DNA from 3 places in the Microbulbifer sp. ARAS458-1 genome. Region 1 is predicted to be linked to each of the others. Evidence: predicted binding sites of a transcription regulator. Region 1 holds the regulator's gene; each other region holds the start of a gene.
What was found. The regulator FNR, encoded in region 1, switches genes on or off when oxygen is low (the NO sensors DNR and NnrR bind a similar motif). The targets are predictions, from matches to a motif close to TTGATNNNNATCAA.
Positions count from the first base shown of each region.

Region 2: AAFH99_RS07525 (DUF3360 family protein) is a predicted target of FNR. The motif match lies at 4,124-4,137, and genes of this name have one in related genera.
Region 3: AAFH99_RS04560 (globin) is a predicted target of FNR. The motif match lies at 3,536-3,549, and genes of this name have one in related genera.

Region 1 covers NZ_CP155838.1:3,956,724-3,963,092, reverse strand. The annotation lists gene AAFH99_RS16520 (enoyl-CoA hydratase/isomerase family protein) at 1-1,085, shown strand, start outside; gene mmsB (3-hydroxyisobutyrate dehydrogenase) at 1,154-2,062, shown strand; gene hemN (oxygen-independent coproporphyrinogen III oxidase) at 2,178-3,626, shown strand; gene fnr (fumarate/nitrate reduction transcriptional regulator Fnr) at 3,697-4,422, shown strand; gene AAFH99_RS16500 (hypothetical protein) at 4,487-4,891, opposite strand; gene AAFH99_RS16495 (HugZ family protein) at 4,994-5,545, opposite strand; gene hutX (heme utilization cystosolic carrier protein HutX) at 5,560-6,072, opposite strand; gene AAFH99_RS16485 (TonB-dependent hemoglobin/transferrin/lactoferrin family receptor) at 6,331-6,369, opposite strand, start outside.
Region 2 covers NZ_CP155838.1:1,825,003-1,831,371, reverse strand. The annotation lists gene AAFH99_RS07555 (FAD-dependent oxidoreductase) at 1-768, shown strand, start outside; gene AAFH99_RS07550 (flavin reductase family protein) at 865-1,404, shown strand; gene AAFH99_RS07545 (glycerophosphodiester phosphodiesterase) at 1,611-2,378, shown strand; gene AAFH99_RS07540 (peroxiredoxin-like family protein) at 2,403-3,065, opposite strand; gene AAFH99_RS07535 (DUF2750 domain-containing protein) at 3,220-3,606, shown strand; gene AAFH99_RS07530 (YdcH family protein) at 3,625-3,864, opposite strand; gene AAFH99_RS07525 (DUF3360 family protein) at 4,206-5,681, shown strand; partial or broken gene tnpC (IS66 family transposase) at 5,747-6,369, opposite strand, start outside.
Region 3 covers NZ_CP155838.1:1,098,573-1,104,941, reverse strand. The annotation lists gene AAFH99_RS04580 (S8 family serine peptidase) at 1-232, shown strand, start outside; gene fba (class II fructose-bisphosphate aldolase) at 312-1,376, opposite strand; gene AAFH99_RS04570 (phosphoglycerate kinase) at 1,625-2,788, opposite strand; gene AAFH99_RS04565 (CPXCG motif-containing cysteine-rich protein) at 3,275-3,472, shown strand; gene AAFH99_RS04560 (globin) at 3,662-4,060, shown strand; gene AAFH99_RS04555 (hypothetical protein) at 4,164-4,535, opposite strand; gene AAFH99_RS04550 (hypothetical protein) at 4,651-5,061, opposite strand; gene AAFH99_RS04545 (SPFH domain-containing protein) at 5,075-5,986, opposite strand; gene AAFH99_RS04540 (DUF350 domain-containing protein) at 6,130-6,360, shown strand; gene AAFH99_RS04535 (transglutaminase domain-containing protein) at 6,369-6,369, shown strand, end outside.

The DNA of each region.
Region 1 (6,369 bases):
TTGAGCGCCAGGGCGCGCTTGGTAAATTGACGCTGAATCTGCCCAAAGCACTCAATGCCCTGAATCTCGATATGATCGATATTCTCGCCGCCCAGCTCGATGCCTGGGAGCAGGATGAGAGTGTTGGCTGTATCTGGATCGATGGGGCAGGGGAGAAGGCATTGTGCGCCGGTGGCGATGTGGTGGCGTTGCACCGGGAGTCCGGCAGCTACGGTGAGCAGGGTGCGAGCCGATTTGTGCAGGACTTTTTTACCCACGAGTACCGGCTCGACTACCGCATTCATACTTACTCCAAACCGATCGTGGTGTGGGGCAATGGCATCGTGATGGGTGGTGGTATCGGCATTATGAGTGGTGCCAGTCACCGCATCGTTACCGAGTCCACCCGCATGGCAATGCCGGAAATCACCATTGGCCTGTTTCCGGACGTGGGCGGCAGCTGGTTTCTGAACCGGATGCCCGGCCGCACTGGTCTGTTTCTCGGCCTCACCGGTGCCCAGTTCAACGGCACCGATGCGCTGTATTGCGGCATGGCGGACCGCCTGTTGCCGAGTGATGCGAAACAGGCGTTGATCGACAAACTGGCGGTGCTGGAATTTGCTGGGGGGGATCAGCAGGACCACGCCCGGGTCAGCCGCGCGGTGCAGTCCCTGGAATTGGGCGCGGCGGATCACCCGGCGCCGAATCTGCGCGAACACTACGATGTGATCCAGCAGCTCACGGATGCAGCGACGCTGCCGGAGGTGTACCGGGATATCGTCGGCTACAGCGGGGAAGATCCCTGGCTGCAGCGTGCCGCCAAAACCCTGAAAGCAGGCTGCCCGCTTACCGCGTGGATCGTGTGGGAACAACTGCGCCGGGCCCGGCATATGTCTCTGGCGCAGGTGCTGCAGATGGAACTGGCGCTGGCAATGAATATGTGCAGCAATGGCCAGGTAAAAGAGGGCGTGCGCGCGCTGTTGATCGATAAGGATCGCAACCCGCAGTGGCAGCCCGCGCAGATAGATGAGGTTACCGCGGAGCAGGTTGAGGCTTGTTTTGTCGAGCCTTGGGAAGGAGAGAATCCACTGGCGAACCTTGAGTAAATCGGTGGATAAGCGCAGCGCATCCACGAGCTAAACTAGAAAAATAATAAATAAATGGAGAGGGAAACATGTACCCAATCAAAAACATCGCCTTTATCGGCCTCGGCAATATGGGCGGTCCCATGGCGGCGAACCTGGTAAAGCAAGGTTTCAGGGTAACTGCGTTTGATCTGTCGGCACCGATGCTGGAAAGCGCGGTAGAAAACGGTTGTGCGAAAGCAGACAGCGCGCACGCGGCAATCGAAGGTGCCGATGCGGTGGTGTCCATGCTGCCGAGTGGTGAGGCGGTGCGCTCTTTATATCTCGGAGTACACGGCCTGTTGCAGGCGATGGATGCCAAGACCCTGCTGATCGATTGCTCCACTATCGCCGCCAACGATGCCCGCCAACTGATCGCCGCTGCCGGCGAGCGCGGTATTGATGCACTGGATGCGCCGGTATCCGGTGGCACCGCAGCGGCCACTGCCGGTACGCTTTCTTTTATGTGCGGTGGTGATGAAAGGTCCATCGAGCGGGCGCGGCCGGTGCTGGAAGCCATGGGGGCGAATATCTTTCACGCGGGGCCCGCAGGCTCCGGGCAGGTGGCGAAAATCTGCAACAACATGCTGCTCGCCATTCATATGATCGGTACCGCTGAAGCTCTGCAGCTGGGGGTGGATAACGGTCTGGACCCGGCGGTGCTGTCGGAAATCATGGGCGCCAGTTCCGGTGGCAACTGGTCGCTGGAGAAGTACAACCCCTATCCCGGCGTGATGGACAATGTGCCTGCTTCGCGGGAGTATCAGGGTGGTTTTTCCGTGGCGTTGATGCTGAAAGATCTGGGGCTGGCCATGGATACCGCGGCGGGTAGTGCCTCGTCTACGCCCTTGGGTGCCCTGGCGAAGAACCTCTATCAACTTCACGGTGGCGATCCCATCAATCGCGCTCTGGATTTTTCCTCCATTCAGAACCTGTTCCGTCGGCCAGCGGGAGACTGATAAAAGCAGCGGGGAATTTCCTGGGGATTGATTTGGATCAAGTACCAGGGCCCGCTACTGCGTAACGTACGCTGATCCAATTTCCAGAGAAAAAACGGATCAGAGGTATTTCCAGATGGCCGATGCAGACGGTTCTACAATGCCCCACTCGGGCAGGTCGAGCGACCTCACGGGTAACCAGGAGGGGAGTCCGGCAGCGGTCCTCAACACCGGGTTGCTCGAGCGCTATGCTGGCCCCTGTCCGCGCTATACCTCTTACCCGACCGCAGACCGGTTCCGTGCGCTGTGCGCAAACGATAGCGGCACACAACCCTGGGATGCGCTGAATTCTGTACAGGCGCTGTCGCTGTATGTACACATCCCGTTCTGTCGGTCCCTGTGTTATTTCTGCGCGTGCAACAAAGTCATCACTCAGCAGTACGGTCTCGCCTCGAGTTATCTCGACCATGTGCTGCGTGAAGCCGAGTGGTATCGCACACGTGTGGCGCGTGCGCCGGTTGTGCAGTTGCATCTGGGTGGCGGTACACCAACCTTTCTGAACGACGGTGACCTGCGCCGCCTGATGTTCGGTTTGGGGGACGTATTCGATTTGCGCAGTGGTGATCAAGTGGAATACAGCATCGAGGCGGACCCGCGGGTGCTGGAGTGCGAAACGTTGGAGACGTTGAGAGAGCTTGGATTCAACCGCCTGAGTCTCGGAATTCAGGATTTCAATCCGAGCGTGCAGCGCGCAATCAACCGCATCTGCAGTCCGGAACAGGTGCGCCTTCTGACCGAAGCGGCCCGCCAGTGCGGATTTGGGTCCATTTCCTATGACCTGATTTACGGTTTACCCGGGCAGGATGTGGCAAGCCTCGATAAAACACTGGATACGGTACTGGACCTGGCGCCAGACCGTATTGCGCTGTATCACTACGCGCATTTGCCGGACCGGTTTAAGGCGCAACGCCTGATCAACTCGGATTTAATGCCGCCGCCGTCGCATAAGATAGCCATGCAACTCGCGGCCAGCCAGCGCTTGACTGGGGCCGGCTACGTCTTTCTGGGGATGGATCACTTTGCGCGACCCGATGATGCGCTTGCCAGGGCCGCAGAAGAGAAGCGGCTGGCGCGGAATTTTCAGGGGTATACGCTGATGCCGGCGGATGCTCTGGTGGGGCTGGGAGCGTCGGCGATCAGTTACAGCCGCGATGGCTACTGGCAGAACCATCACAGTAACAAGGAATATGCGGCGGCTATCCAAGAGCGTGGAGAGGCCATCGCTCGAGGTTGGAATCTCAGTGATGACGATCGACTCCGCCAGTGGTTGATCATGGAGTTGATGTGCCATCTGCGAGTGAGCCGATCGGACATCCAGGCCAGAACCGGGCAGCCATTTGAGCATGCTTTTGCCGTGGAACTGGCGCGGTTACAGCCGATGTTTGCCGACGGGCTGCTGGGATTAAATAACCGTGACCTCTACGTCACCGAACGCGGGCGCTGGTTTTTGCGCAATGCGGCCGCTGCATTTGATACTTATCTGCATCGCCCGGACCAACACGCCCGATACTCGCGGGTGCTTTGACAGCATGCTGGGGATACAATTCATGCAGGCATTGGTGCCTGTCCATAAAATATAAAGTCCCGGTAACGAGATGAAAGAGACTTCTTCAGCCGTCAGTTGTGGCAACTGTTCCGTTCGACGCCTGTGCCTGCCCATGGGGCTGAGCGATGGGGATATCGAGCGCCTGGAGCAGGTGACCCGCAAGAAAAAAATCATCAAAGCCGGGGAGACTTTGTTCCGCGCGGGAGACCCTTTTACCAACCTTTACGCCATTCGCTCGGGCAGTTTCAAGTCCGCGGTCATTGGCGCCGGAGGCGATGTACAGGTTACGCACTTTGCGTTACCGGGCGAACTGCTGGGGCTCGATGCTTACAGCGGCAGTATTCACCCTGGGTATGCTGAAGCGCTGGAAGAAAGTAGTGTGTGCGTACTGCCGTTTACGCAGCTGGAAGGACTTGCGCAGCAAGTGCCCGCCTTGCAGAAGCAGATATACAGCATTTTTTCCGAGGAACTGAAACAGGAAAATGAAGCCCTGCTGCTTTTGGGCAAGCGCTCGGCGGAAAGTCGGCTGGCGGCTCTATTGATCAATATATCCAGCCGCTATTCCCGCCGCGGTTATTCCGCCAGCGAGTTTGTGCTCTCCATGTCGCGTATGGATATTGCCAACTACCTCGGTCTCACCGCGGAAACGGTCAGCCGCCTGATCAGCCGTTTTCAAAAACAGCAGCTGATCAGTGTGCAGGGACGGTCGGTGTCGATAAAGGATCTTATTGCCCTTAGTGAACTGGCGGGAACACACTGTAGTTACGAGGGCTAGTTTGTCTGTACCCCTATGGCAGGGGTACAGACGAGAGCTATCACGGACCGGCCACCACTGATGATCAGAAGTAGTAATCTTCCAGCTCGATCTCTTCCCAGTCATAGACCAGGTGGGCACCATCGGCGGTTATCAGGCTGACCTTGTCGGCCTCCAGACATTCGGACCAGTCAACTCTGTTTAAATCCACCATCTCTGCGCCACCGTGCACTTTTACCAGGGAATCCTCCCAGGCCTGGTGACAGTAGCGGGGTATTTCCCCCTGAACGATCAACTCCCGGCCGAGGTACTTTTCGTAATCCAGCTGTGGAACCGAATTCAGGTGATAGCGTTCTTCCGAGCCCATCAGATAGAACTTGCCGTTTTCCTCAACCAGCAGACCTGTCGCGGTCAGAGGCTGCGGAGCCTGATTTGTCGCGCATCCGGCAAGAAGCAACAGCGGAAGCAGGAAGCCTTTTCGAGAAGTCATAATTATTACTCTTTAGTTACTTGTTACTAAAAAGTAACAAACGACGATTGCAATAGCGTTGCAGTTTTGTTGCGCTACTTCAACCCTCGCCGGCAAGCCGGGTCAGGCCGCGTCGCTGTTCTTCTCCTTGTGGCCATCCTTCAGATGCAGGGCAACCTGCTTTTCCAGACCTTCCAGTGCGTACGCCTGACCGAAACCTTTCACGTAGCGGCCGGCGCTGGGTTTCAGTTCGAACAGATGGAAATCTTCCAGATCTTTCAGATGATCCATTACCGGGCCAAATTTTTCCCGTAGCTGCTCGATACGTTGCAACCACAGTTCCTCACCGCGGCCGACAATACTGGCTACCACATTGAAGGTGACACGCAGGCGGGCGAAGGCCTGTTTGGTGTCCGCTTCGTCGGCATTGAATATCACCGACGCCTTGCTGTTGGCCTTGAGGTTGGCACAGTGCTCGGACAGATCGGAGATGTACAGGTAGAAATTGCCATCGGCGGCCAGAAAGGGCGCGGTGCTGGCGTGGGGCTGGCCGTCTGCGGCGAGGCTGGCAAGGTTCAGCAGTTTGCGGGTGGCAATAAAGTCGCGAACTTCGGCCACCAGGTCGGCGCCGTCACTGGTTTTCTGCGCTGCTTGTTGTTCGTTGTGTTCGGTCATGTCCGAATCTCCCCTCAGGAATGTGCAGCACTGGCGCCTGCCAGTTGCTGTTTTAATTGTTTGAATCGCTCGACCTGCTCTGGAATGAGTTTGCGCTCGGCATCCCGGCCCAGGAATACTTTGAATACACAGTTGCCGCTGGGGGCGAGAAAGACCATGGAGTGACTTTCGGACCCGCGGTGGGGTTTGCTGACAAAGGCGACTTCGGCCAGCGCTTCGACCAGCAGGTGGCCGTGGAAGGGGTTTTTGTGGTGCATGAAGTTGTAGTAGCCGTGGGCGATGCTGCCTTTGGGAAACTCGCCTTTAAATTCAAACACGGAGCCTTCGTTCTGAACGATGGCGGTGACTTTGCCCCAGGTGGGCAGTTCTTCAATCAGTTGCCAGACGGCGTCGCTGCCGGCGAGGGATGCCATTTCGGTCGGCAGGTTGGCAATAATCTCGCGCACGCTGGTATCAAGCTGTTTCGCCATTTGCTCCAGAGTAAAGCCAGATTCACTGGCAAGCAGTTCCTGTACTTTGTCTTGCATAAGCAATACCAATAGATAATCCGTTTTAATCCGCTACCACACATATAGCCGAGTCAGTGGTGGCCATTGCGTAAACGATTGCCGATGAGGTTGTTTGCGCGGTGGCCACCACTGATTCGGCGGGCTACGGAGCTGTCGACTCCGCGAGCCGCGGCCTTCGGGGTACTTACTAGTCAAACAACCTAGCGGCAATCGTTTGCCAAGTAAGTTCCCCGGAGGTCGCTCGTTTGTGGTGGATTTCGATTTTGACTGTTTCGATCAGAAACGGTAGCTGGCAGACAGTTTAATGTTGCGGCC
Region 2 (6,369 bases), 1.9 Mb from region 1:
GATTACCACCGCTTCCGCACCGCGCTGGCCAACCGCAAGCGGGTACTGTTGATGGGCGCCGGCCTGATCGGTTGCGAGCTTGCCAACGACCTGATTCAGGCGGGCTACAACGTCGAGGTGGTGGACCCGCAGTCCTGGCCGCTGGCCAACCTGCTGCCGGAAGCCGCAGGGCGGGATATTCAGACATCTCTTGAAAACGCAGGAGTACACTTCCACTTTGGCCACAGCGTCAACAGGCTGCAGCAGCACGCCGGCGGAGTCCGCGCGGAACTGGCCGATGGCAATACCCTCGATGCGGACTTGGCCCTCGCCGCCCTTGGCCTCATACCAAATACCGGCCTCGCTGAAGCCGCGGGGCTCGGGGTTCGTCGCGGCATCGTCACCAGTCGCCAGCTGCAGACCAACGATCCCGATATCTTTGCACTGGGGGATTGCGCGGAAGTCGACGGCCATAATCTCTTTTACGTCGCACCACTCACCCAGAGCGCGCGTGCACTGGCGCAGACGCTCAACGGTACTCCAACCCCGGTGCGCTTTGGCTGCCTGCCGGTCGCGGTAAAAACCACCTTGCGCCCCACCGTAGTCTGCCCGCCCAGATCTGCGGAAGTGACGGGGGACTGGAAGGTCACGAGGCTGGACGACGGAATCGTCGCGGAGTACCTGGACGCCAGCGGCCAGCTCCACGGTTTCGCCCTCACCGGCAGTGGTATCACCGAGCGCGACGTCCTCAGCCAGCGCTGCCAGCCCCTGATGGCCACAGAGGGCTGACCGGACGCCGTTCGCGATAAAGAAAGTCACGCAATGGCGGCGCTTTTCCCGTAGAATGGCCGCCAGCACAAATTTTGACCACAAATTGATCGAAGTATGACGGCACCTTCAAATTCCGCCCCCTCTTCCGTTAGCCCGGTATCCAGTCAGGATTCCCAGGCCGAGCGCGCCCGCGCCCTGCGCGACACCCTTGGCCAGTTCGCCACCGGGGTAACCGTTGTCACAACCCTGGACGCAGCCGGCCAGCCGGTGGGTATGACCGTCAACAGCTTCAACTCTGTATCCCTGGACCCGGCACTGATCCTGTGGAGCATCGACCGCGGATCCCTCAGCTACAGCGCTTTCACCGAATGTGAGCGCTTTGTGGTACACGTGCTGAAGGGTGACCAACAGCATGTTTCCAACCTGTTTGCCGGCCGCGGTGCCGACAAGTTCGGCCAGGTAAAATGGCACCGGGGCGCCGAAGGTATCCCGCAGCTGGACGATTGCGCCGCCCTGTTCCACTGCCGCCGCGCGCAGAATATCGCCGGTGGCGACCACACCATCCTGCTGGGCGAAGTACTGGAATTCTCCGCCGCCGGCGGCGAACCTCTGGTGTTTCACCGAGGCCGCTATCGCGCCCTTGCCGGCGAGTAAGGCCACTGGGCGCATGCCGGGCCACAAGGGCCCGGATTCTCGCAACCGGTCCGTTATTCCCCGGCTGCGTTATAACCCCACAGAAAAACCACACCAAATATTCTAAAAACTCCCCCCAAATTCCCGCCTCGCCGTTGTGACCCTGTCACCTCGTAGTCATACTTTTAAATCATCATTGGGAGACCTCCGCCACTGTGGACGTCGAAATGCGATCAGCCGACACCCTCTTCTGCTTTGCTCACCGGGGCTACCCCAAACGGGCCACGGAGAACACCCTGCAGGCCATCTCCCACGCACTGGAATTCGATATTGACGGTGTGGAAATCGACGTTTGGAATGTGGGCGGCGAGCTGATCGTCAAACACGACCGCCGCCTGGGCCGCCTGCTGGCGGGGCAGGAACTGCTGACGGATATGGCACCCAGTGCCCTGCGCAAAATGCTGCTACCCGGCGGCGAGCAGGTGCCTACCCTGCGGGAAGTACTGGAACTGATCGGCAACCACGTGCAGCTGAATATCGAATTGAAAGGCCCCAACTGCGCAGCACTCGCCGCCCGAGAGCTGGAATCCTACATCCGCGACAACGGCGTCAGCTACGAGCAGTACATCGTCTCGTCCTTTGACCATCGCCAGATCTACGAATGCCTGAAGCTGATCCCCCAGGTGCGCCGCGGCGTACTGATTGACGGCGTGCCGCTGGATCTTGCCGCCTGCGCGGAGCCCTTACAGGCCTACTCCATGCATCACAGCCTCAATTTTGTGTGCCCGGAAATCATTGCCGATGGCCACCGGCGGGGCCTGAAAAGCTATGTGTTCACGGTCAACCATCCGCACGACCTCGCCCTGGTAGCCGCCATGGGAGCGGACGGCGTGTTTACCGACGAGCCAAAGCTGATCATGGATTACAACGCCGCCAAAACCGCCGAAGTACTGGCGGAGCAGATCCAACCGGCCGGGGGACTCAAAGCCGGCTGATTCTGGGCCCGATCTGTTCAGTGGCTAGTTGCGGCTGTCCAGTACCTCTAACAGCTGCCCGACACTGGGGCGGGTCTTGTAGTCTTTGGAGACATGGGCCCACTCCACGACGCCCTCTTTATTCACAAGAAAGATTCCCGGTGCCGCGATTTTGTGGTGATCCCGCCCCGACCAGTCCTCAAGCACAATTCCGTAAGTTTTGTACTTCTCCACCGTCGCATCGTCGATCTGCACCACCACATCAAATGCCTCGTGGGCTTTCAGATCCGGGTCGGACAATACCGGGAAAGGAATCTCGTAGGTCGCCTTGGCCATGGCACCCGCATCCGGCTTATCCGCGCTGATCAGCACCGGCGTCACTCCGCGCTTTTCAAACTCTGGCCACGCCTCTGCCAGCTGACGGATCTGAACATTGCAGTAAGGGCACCAGCCCCCTCGATAGAAAATCACCAGTATCGGCGCCTTGTAGGCCACCAGGGAGCGCAGGGAAATCGCATCTCCCTTATGATCGCGCACGGTAAAATCCTCTGGCTTGGCCCCCGCCTTCAGCCCCACATCCCCGGTGCCAAGCGCCGCATCCTCGGTCACCGAGAGCTCCGGCAAGCGCTCAGGCAATTTGACGTCCTCCGCCTGCACTCCGGAAAAGATCCCGAGCAACAGTGAAAACAGACACAATACTCTTCTCATGACGACTCCTTTTTCTCAATTGCGAACTCGCTTTCAAATTACCATACTCTGAGCGACCGGCGTGGCGCATAATGAACATTTCACAAAACGGCAACTTGCCAATCCCGCCACCCAAACAGCGACGAAGCCACCCAAAGCCACAAGAAGTTACCCTATGAGCGAAGATCACCTGGAAAGCGTACTGGAACAGTCCTGCGAAGAGCGCTTTGAATATTTTCTGGACCTGGTGGGGGAAGAACGGGAAGTCTGGATATTGATCAACAGCGACGAGCACTTCCTCAAGCTGCACAGCGATGAGGATGGCGGCTTCGACTACCTCCCCGTGTGGCCGAGCGCCGAGTTTGCCGAAGCCTACAGCGCCAGTGACAGCGACCTGACGCCGAAAAGTATCCCTCTCCCCCAGTTCCTCAACCGCTGGTTGCCCGGCCTGAAAAAAGACCGTATCGAGGTAGGCATATTTCCCGGTGCAGATCACAGCGTATGGATCACCGAACCCGCAGACCTGGAGCAGGACCTGCGGGACGAGCTATCACGGTTTTGACATGTAACCCGGGCGCACTCAGTGCCCGTGGTTTTTCGCCTGAGTGTAAAGTTGATCCTTCAACCGCGCACGCTCGGTCTTCAGTGCCCGGAAATGGTGATCGTCCGTCGCCACCCCTCGCTCCTCCAGACCGCGAATGGTTTTATCCAGCTTGTGGTAATTATCGCGATCGGTCTTGAACTGGATACTGTCCTGAACAAGGTGACGGATACTGTCGGCGAGGTCGGGAAATTCGGTTTCCAGGGTGCGCATGGTCATGGGCAGAGGCTCCGATTAGTTAGTAAGCAGGAAGCTGGAGGTTCACTCCTGAATACTAGTGTCGAAGCGGTCCCCTCCACATTACTCGCCACGGACCAATATCCCCGCCAGCAACGCATCCGCGCCGCCCCCTCCTGATTTTACCTTGTCATCAACCGTGTCCTGCACCAGGCGCGGGGCTCGCTTTCCTCGACTGTCCCGCGTCTATAGTTACCTAAACGCCAGATACCTGAACACCCGCAGAGCTGACCAAGGCCCTTTGATAAGAGCCAATGATAAGGAGCTTTGAGAAAAACCTTTGAGAAGAACCTTCAATAAGTGCCCCTGTGAAGGACCATTAGATGACAGAGCCTCAAACCGAGAATAGCTACCGGACACAGCGCAAGCCGAGATCAGCGTTTGCCACCCGCGAAGCCTATCTTGAGCACGAACTGCAAGTCATGGCCCCGCGCCGCTGGGCCCCCAACTACCCATTCCGCGACTACCGTTTTGAGTGGGAAGACTGGATCCCCGCCATGGCCGCCACTATCGGCAAGGTAGTGATGGTGGCCGCTATTGTGGCGGCATTCGCCACACCGCTGGGGCTTTCCACCGAATTTATAACGGAGAATATCCGTTTCGAGATGCTGATCGCGGCAGTTCTGTTCGCCTTCTTTCTTTCCGGATTCCTGAACCCCACCGCCAACCTGCCCGGCACCCACGGGCCACTGATCCCCATGATTCCCCTTGTCGTCGCCTCCGGAGGGCACCCCATGGCACTGGGGATCATGATCGGAATACTGGGCTTTATCCTGGGTATCACCAAAGGCGGGAGCCTGCTCACCCGACTGACCAGCAATGGGGTAGCTGGCGGCCTGCTGCTGTACCTCGGATTTATTGGTGTAACCAGCCAGGTGGGGCGCCTGTTTAGCTGGGCGGAAAGCTTCGACAAGGGCCATATCGCTTTCGTCGTACTGCTCGCCACCATAGTCATGTACGCCCTGCTCGAGCACTTCCGCAAACGCTGGCTGGCCATTCCGCTGGGGTGCCTGCTGGCGGGGCTGGTGGCCTTCGCACTGGGGGCACCCTTCGAATTCACCACCGAACCAGGCCTGCCGAACATGAACCCGGCATATTGGTGGGGAGAAACTACCGGCTGGCAGCTGGGTTTGCCGGACCTGAAGGCGTTCCTGGCGGTCACCCCCTTCGCCATTCTCGCCGTCGCCATGTGGTCCCCGGACTTCCTCGGCCATCAGGTGTTCCAGCGACTCAACTACCCGAAAAACACCGACCGGGTAATCATGAATATTGACGACACCATGATCGGCGCCGCCTCCCGGCAAATTGTCGGCAGTGTCATGGGGGGCGCAAATATCACCTCCTCCTGGGGGACCTACATCGTGCCGGCGGCAATCGCCAAACGGCCAATTCCCGGCGGTGCCGTACTCACCGGTATCCTGTGTATTGCCACGGCAATACTCGGCTACCCCATGGATCTCGCGGTATGGCCACCGGTGTTAAGCATCGCGCTAATCGTTGGCGTGTTCCTGCCACTATTGGAAGCCGGCATGCAAATGACCCGCAAGGGCAAGACCACAGAATCCGCCGCGGTTGTCATTTTCTCCTCTGCCATCGTCAATCCGGTGTTCGGCTGGTCTTTGACCGTACTGCTGGACAATCTGGGGTTGATTGGCTGTAAAGAGCGTGGGCAGGAGCTGGGGCACACTGGCCGGTGGATTATTCCCGGGATTGTTTTTGCTTTGCTGTGTGTTGTGATGTTGGCGATTGGGATGTTTCCGGGGGTGCCGGCGGTAGTGGGGACTTTTAGAGTGGAGTAGGCATAAGTGACCGAGTATCAAAGGCTGGGAGAAAGTTGCCTTAATCCTCTTCTATTCGTAAGCGATCAGTCTTCCCCACCCTCGACATAAGCGCGGCATTCGGGTAACTCCGCAGCCCTGACCTTCCACGGTAGCAATGCCTCAATGGCCTCCACTGATTCGGCTTGTGGCAGACGGCTGTATACCGCAGCCAGATATTCGTGCGGCTCCAGGCCATTCAGCTTAGCCGTTTCAATCAGGCTGTATAGCGCCGCACTGGCTTTGGCCCCTTTCGGCGTATCACTGAAGAGCCAGTTCTTGCGGCCGATTACGAACGGACGGATAGCATTCTCAGCGGCGTTGTTGTCGATTCTTAGGCGGCCATCTTCTGTATGCCGATAGAGTTTCGTCCAGTTCTTATCGAGGTACGACATCGCCTTGCCAAGCGCGCTTTTGGGTAACGTTTTTTGGAGGTTTCTATCAAGCCACTCGCGTAGTTTTTCCAGTACAGGCAGGCTTTTGGTTTGCCGGAGCTGGTAGCGTTCTTCGACACTACACGTTTTGGCTTGCCGCTCGATGCCGTAGAGGTGGCCGATATAGTTCAATGCGATGTCGGCCTTGCTGGGCGCTTTCGATTTGTTCTTTTTACCTTTGCTGCTTGCAACCTTTTGTGCCTCGATAAATTTCCGCCGCGCGTGGGCCCAGCAAC
Region 3 (6,369 bases), 1.2 Mb from region 1:
TACCGAAAATGGCGCTTACCCATTTCAGTTTGTGGATGTGCCGGCGGGCAATTACCGCCTAGTCAGCGGCTCGGATCACAACGGCAATGGTATTTTGTGTGAGGCGGGCGAGTCCTGTGGATACTATCCCGGTGCGGAGACCACGTTTACCGTGGATGCCAGCCATAGCGATCTGATTTTTTTTTCGGACTACCTGAACCCCGCCGCGGAACCACAGCCGAAAGCACAATAGTCTCGTGCAGTGTCCCTGACATAAAACACAGGCACAAAAAAAGCGGGCGCAATGCCCGCTTTTTTTGGCTGAACCGATCTCAGTTGATCTTCGGTACCAGCTCGCCTTTCTCGTAACGCTGGAACATGGTTTCCAGGCTGACCGGCTTGATCTTGCTGCCATTACCCGCCGCGTTGAACGCTTCGTAACGGGCCACGCAGATTTCTTTCATGGCCTGGGTAGTGACCTTGAGGAACTTGCGCGGATCGAATTCGGACGGGTTCTGGGCCAGGAAGCGACGCACCGCACCGGTACTGGCGAGGCGCAGATCGGTGTCGATATTCACCTTGCGCACACCGTGCTTGATGCCTTCGCAGATCTGCTCCACCGGCACGCCGTAGGTTTCCGGAATCTCACCGCCAAACTCATTGATCACCTTCAACCACTCTTGGGGCACCGAGGAAGAACCGTGCATTACCAGGTGGGTATCGGGGATGCGCGCATGGATTTCCTTGATGCGATCGATCGCCAGAATATCGCCGGTGGGCGGGCGAGTGAACTTGTAGGCACCGTGGCTGGTACCGCAGGCAATGGCCAGCGCATCCACCTGGGTTTTCTTGACGAAGTCTGCGGCTTCTTCCGGGTCGGTCAGCAGCTGGTCGTGGGACAGTTTACCCTCTGCACCAACGCCGTCCTCTTCACCGGCCATACCGGTTTCCAGAGAGCCCAGGCAGCCCAGTTCACCTTCCACGGAAACACCACAGGCGTGGGCCATTTCCACCGCGCGCCTGGTCACGTCCACGTTGTACTCGTAGGACGCCGGTGTTTTACCGTCGTCCATCAGAGAGCCGTCCATCATCACCGAGCTGAAACCCAGCTGGATAGAGCGCTGACACACTGCCGGGCTGGTGCCATGGTCCTGATGCATTACTACTGGAATATGTGGAAATTCTTCCACAGCGGCCAGAATCAGGTGGCGCAGGAAGGGAGCGCCTGCGTATTTACGCGCGCCGGCGGAGGCCTGCACGATCACCGGAGAATCGGTCTCGTCGGCCGCCTCCATGATTGCGCGCATCTGCTCCAGGTTGTTTACGTTGAACGCAGGAATGCCGTATCCAAATTCGGCAGCGTGGTCCAACATTTGACGCAAGCTGATTAAAGCCATGAAAAAACCCTTTCTCGTCGAAATTTAGCTGGTATTGGGTGCGTGGGTTTCCTGTGAAATCCCCACTTTGTCGTGCGATTCCTGAAGCGGGGCTCCGGTCGCATCTCTTTTTAATTCGGGTCTCGACCACGACGATTGATTGTCGTGAGCGTAAATTTGAGTCGGGCGGTCTGTGACCGACCGCCCACCTTGCCCCCGCGCGCCGCGAGGTAGGTTGCTCGCGGTTATCTATTCCGCCAAGCGGCTATTCATTCCGCTGCACGGCTCTCCAGCATCGCCACTGCCGGCAGCACCTTGCCTTCCACGTATTCGAGGAAAGCACCACCCCCAGTAGAAATATAGGAAACTTGCCCGGCAATGCCGTACTTGTCGACCGCCGCCAGGGTGTCACCACCACCGGCAATGGAGAAGGCATCACTGTCAGCAATGGCCTTGGACAGACGTTCGGTACCGCCACCAAACTGGTCGAACTCAAACACACCGACCGGGCCATTCCAGATAATGGTCTTGGCGTTCTTGAGAATATCCGCCAGCGCCGCAGAGGAGTCCGGACCGATATCGAAGATCATGTCGTCTTCAGTCACCGCATCGGCGGGCTTGGTTTCCGCCTCCGCGGATTCACTGAACTCCTTGCCGGTCACCACGTCGGTGGGCACCGGAATATCGCACTTCGCCATCAGCCCCTTGGCGGTATCCAGCAGGTCGTGCTCACACAGGGACTTACCTACAGGCTTGCCACTGGCTGCGAGGAAGGTGTTGGCGATTCCACCACCGACGATCAGCTGATCCACCTTGTCCGACAGGCTCTCGAGCACGGTCAGTTTTGTGGAAACCTTGGAGCCACCGACAATCGCCACCATCGGGCGCGCCGGGTTGGCGAGGGCTTTTTCCAGCGCATCCAGCTCCGCCGCCAGCAGCGGGCCGGCGCAAGCAATGGGGGCAAACTTAGCCACACCGTGGGTAGAGGCCTGGGCACGGTGCGCGGTACCAAAGGCGTCCATTACAAACACGTCGCACAGGGCCGCGTACTGCTGGGCCAGTGTTTCGTCGTCTTTCTTCTCGCCCTTGTTGAAGCGCACGTTCTCCAGCAGAGCGACTTCACCATCTGCCAGTTCAATGCCACCCTGCCAGTCTTTGACGACCGGCACATCTTTGCCCAGCAGCTTGCCCAGGTGTGCCGCCACCGGCGCCAGGGAAAACTCTTCCGCAAATTCACCTTCGGTAGGGCGGCCCAGGTGGGACATCAGCAGGACCTTGGCCCCGGCATCTACAGCGGCCTTGATAGTGGGCAGTGCCGCGCGAATACGCGCATCGGAGGTCACTACGCCGTCCTTTACCGGCACATTCAGGTCTTCGCGGATCAGAACGCGCTTACCCGCCAGATCCTGGTCCTTCATCAATTTAACCGCCATTACCAATCCTCTATTGCTGGTTGCTGAAGGGCACGACTACAAATCGACTGCGCGTGCGCCTGGCGGCGTCCGGCGGTGCTCGGCATGCTCATGTATCGCCATACACTCCGCTGCCTCTTCTCCGGCGGCCACCACCAGGCACCCGCTCGCTGCGATTTCTAGAGGCGCCCTGAATACTTACTCACCGCTCCCCCATTGTTCTAGCGGGGAAAGCGGGCGCGGATTATACGCTTTTGCGCCGCCGGCGGTCACCGCCCAGGGTCGCGCTGCTGCAGCTATCCCGGGCCGGCTCGGTCAGGCGCGAGTATATCAATCCGTTTTGTAAATGAATTACCGCACACTATGGATAGCGAAGTGACACCGCTGTCATTTTTACAAGAAGGCAAAAAAAGTTCGGCGCCCTGGGTCTTCGGCCCGTCTGCCCCGCAGAGCCCGGTCACTTCGGAGCTATAGTTGGTGAACCCCGGCGAAAGAATGGAGAAACAGATGAGGGCCCAAGTGGAAGAGTTTCACGGCCAGTGTCCCTATTGCGGTGAAACCATCCTGATGCTGATCGATACCTCCGCCGGCAGCCGGCACTATATCGAGGACTGCGCCGTATGCTGCCGACCAATTCAGGTACTGGTCAGTATCGATCTGAGCGGGGATTGGCAGGTCCAGCTCAAGCACGAGAACGATACCTAGCACCCACAACCCGATTCCGTTTCCGCCTTTCCGCCTTTCCGAGAGGATGGAACCACACCGGACTTGATCCAGATCAATTCCACAGCCCACCCCCGCACATAAGATCCCGGCCCGCGCTGCCTGTCGCGGAATATTGAGCATCGCCGACGACAGAGGCACCGCGCACTAAACGTGGTCAGGGGGGTAAACATGGAAAATACCGATAGCGACACCGTTTTTCAGAGCTATGGACGCTGCTGCAACAACGAACGTTTCTTTATCGATTTCTACGATCGTTTTATGGGCAGCTCTGCCGAGATCCGCGCACTCTTCGTCGATACGGACATGGCCGCGCAACGGCATCTTTTACGCAATGGCATCATGCAGCTGGTGCTCCACGCAAGAGGCATGCCGGACACCAAGCTGCGTGCCCTGGGCTGCAGCCATTCACGCAGCGGCTTCAATATCCGTCCGGAGTGGTATCTACTGTGGCTAGACGCCCTGATCGCCACATTGTGGCAGCACGACCCATACTTCAGCGATGATATTGCGCGGGCCTGGCGTCGTACCATCAGTCCCGGAATTGACATCATCCGCAGCGCCTACTGAAAAATAAAAGAAAAGGCTTGCCGAAGGTACGGCAAGCCTTTTCTTTTTCCTTCCCTGCCCGCTCAGGTGCCATCACCCGAGCAAACAGCGCAATGAATCCACATTACTGCAGATCATTGATGCAGCGGTTGTACTCGTTAAGGTATACCGAGCTGCCCCGATTAGGTACAGCATTGGATTTATCCGCCGCAACATTACGACAACCTTCGATCTGGTCAGCAGTCACACCCGGGCCAGGCTGGGTTACCACAGACTGGTGCGTGGTAGTCTGACGATCCATCACATGAGGCGGATTGGTTTCATAAAAGTAACCACCCTGTTCGTTAAAACGATAGAAGGTGTCGCCACTTTTGTAATAGGTATTACCCATGATCTGCACTTCCTGTGCACCGGACGGCAGCTGAGTCATTGTGCTGTCGGCCTGGGCAAAACCAGCGATTGAACAAAACAGAACTACAGGTAACAGGTAACGCATGATGATCTCCTCATCTCCAATGTGCCCGGTAGTCTACTCACGGCATTTGGTCATCCCAACGAATTTAAAAAAATAAAACCGTTGAAATGACCTGAAGACTCAGCGAGGTCATGAATTAATTTGGACCCTGTAAATCCGCTTTCTGCTGGGCTCTCAGCTCCTCCAGTCGCTCACTGGTTTCCTCAGCATCTGCGGTTTTAGGAGCAAAATTTTCTACGGGCTTTGGGCCGGTTTGCAAAACACTTTCACGGAATCGCTGCTCATCGCTGTAATCCGGTGCCAGCACCAGTTTCGGCGCATTGCTGTTAAAACCGATCAGAACCCAGATAAAAAACAGAAGACACAGCAGGCGAATCACCACCGAGCGGTCCAGCAACCAGTGCAAACCCTCGCCACGCTGACGCAAAAACTGCACGCGCAGAACAATATTCAGCGCCAGCAGCACACAGGCGGCGATCACGATCCAGCTGGCGAGGCCCCCTAGGGCGCTCATCAACCAGTTGGCGATCTGTGAATTGAACTCCATTGAAGAACCCCACTCAGCGCTTGCGCGCAACCTGCTTCATCTGCTCGGAAAACACCGCCTGCTGCAGCCCAATGGTGCCCAGAGCCTCTACCGGCACGAACACTTTATTGTTGGATTCCGCCATGGTTTCCAGCACTTCCAGGGTGCGGTAAGAGAGGTATTTATCCGTTACCGACTTAGCCAGTAGATCATTGACCTCTTTCTGACCCATGGCTTTTTCGCGGGCGATGGCACGGTTCATTTTTTCCCGTTCCAGGTCGCGCTCCATCTGGATTTTCTGGATCTCGAACTGGGCCTTCTCCTGCTCGATCAGCTCGCGCCGTTCCGCTGCGCGCTCTTTCGCTTCGGTAATCACTTTGGGAAACTGCACATCGGCGATACCCAGGCGCTTGATCTTGATCGGTGTGCCATCGAGGGAAGAGGCCACTGCGGTAAAAAGTTCCTGGCTCAGCATCTCGCGGCTGGAGGCGATTTCATTGATGGAGTATTTGGCAATCACCCGGCGTACCACGTCGCGGATCACCGGCTGCGCATACGTGTTGTACACCTGATTTACAGAAATGTTGCCATTGTGGGGTGGCATGCGGTCGAAAATATTGTCGATGTATTTCTCGTTGACCGCACCAGTCATACGGATATCAAAGCTCATGTTGAGCTGATCCCTGGGCATGAACAGCTTGAACTTTTCCATATGGCCGAAATCGGCAATGGCCAGGGTGACCAGTTTGTCGCAATAGTACAGGCACATATCCAGACGAAACTTGGATGGCGGCACCGTATTGGGCTTGTACCCGTTTTTGGTGAGGATTTTCCCTACGTGGGCCGGCGGCACCTCAACCCGGTCGGCGCAGGCGGAGAGCCCCAGAACCAGCCCTGCCAATGGCAGCAGCATCAGTGGTCGTGTCAGTTTGGACAGCTTTGGCATTCCTTTTTATTTCCTCTCATTTCCGGATGACCTATCAAAGGAGGGAATACCATAAAGAGCTATGGGGCAGGGAGCAAGCAGAGGAAAAAGCGCTGCCGTTGTGATCTAATTGGCCGCCTTATCTGACGAGATGGATCTACCAAGTGCAATCCGAATTCCTTACCGCCACTCTGTTCAATCTGGGACTCAATCTGCTCTACACCCTGCTTGCCCTGTTGATTGGCATGGTGGCGTTGCTGATTATTGACAAGAAGCTCCTCAAGCATGTGGATATCGAAGGGGAGTTGAAAAACGGCAATATCGCCGTGGCCATTTTTGCCTCGACGATCCTGATATTCGTCGCGCTGATTATCTCCTTCGGGCTGAAAGGTTAACAGCACCCA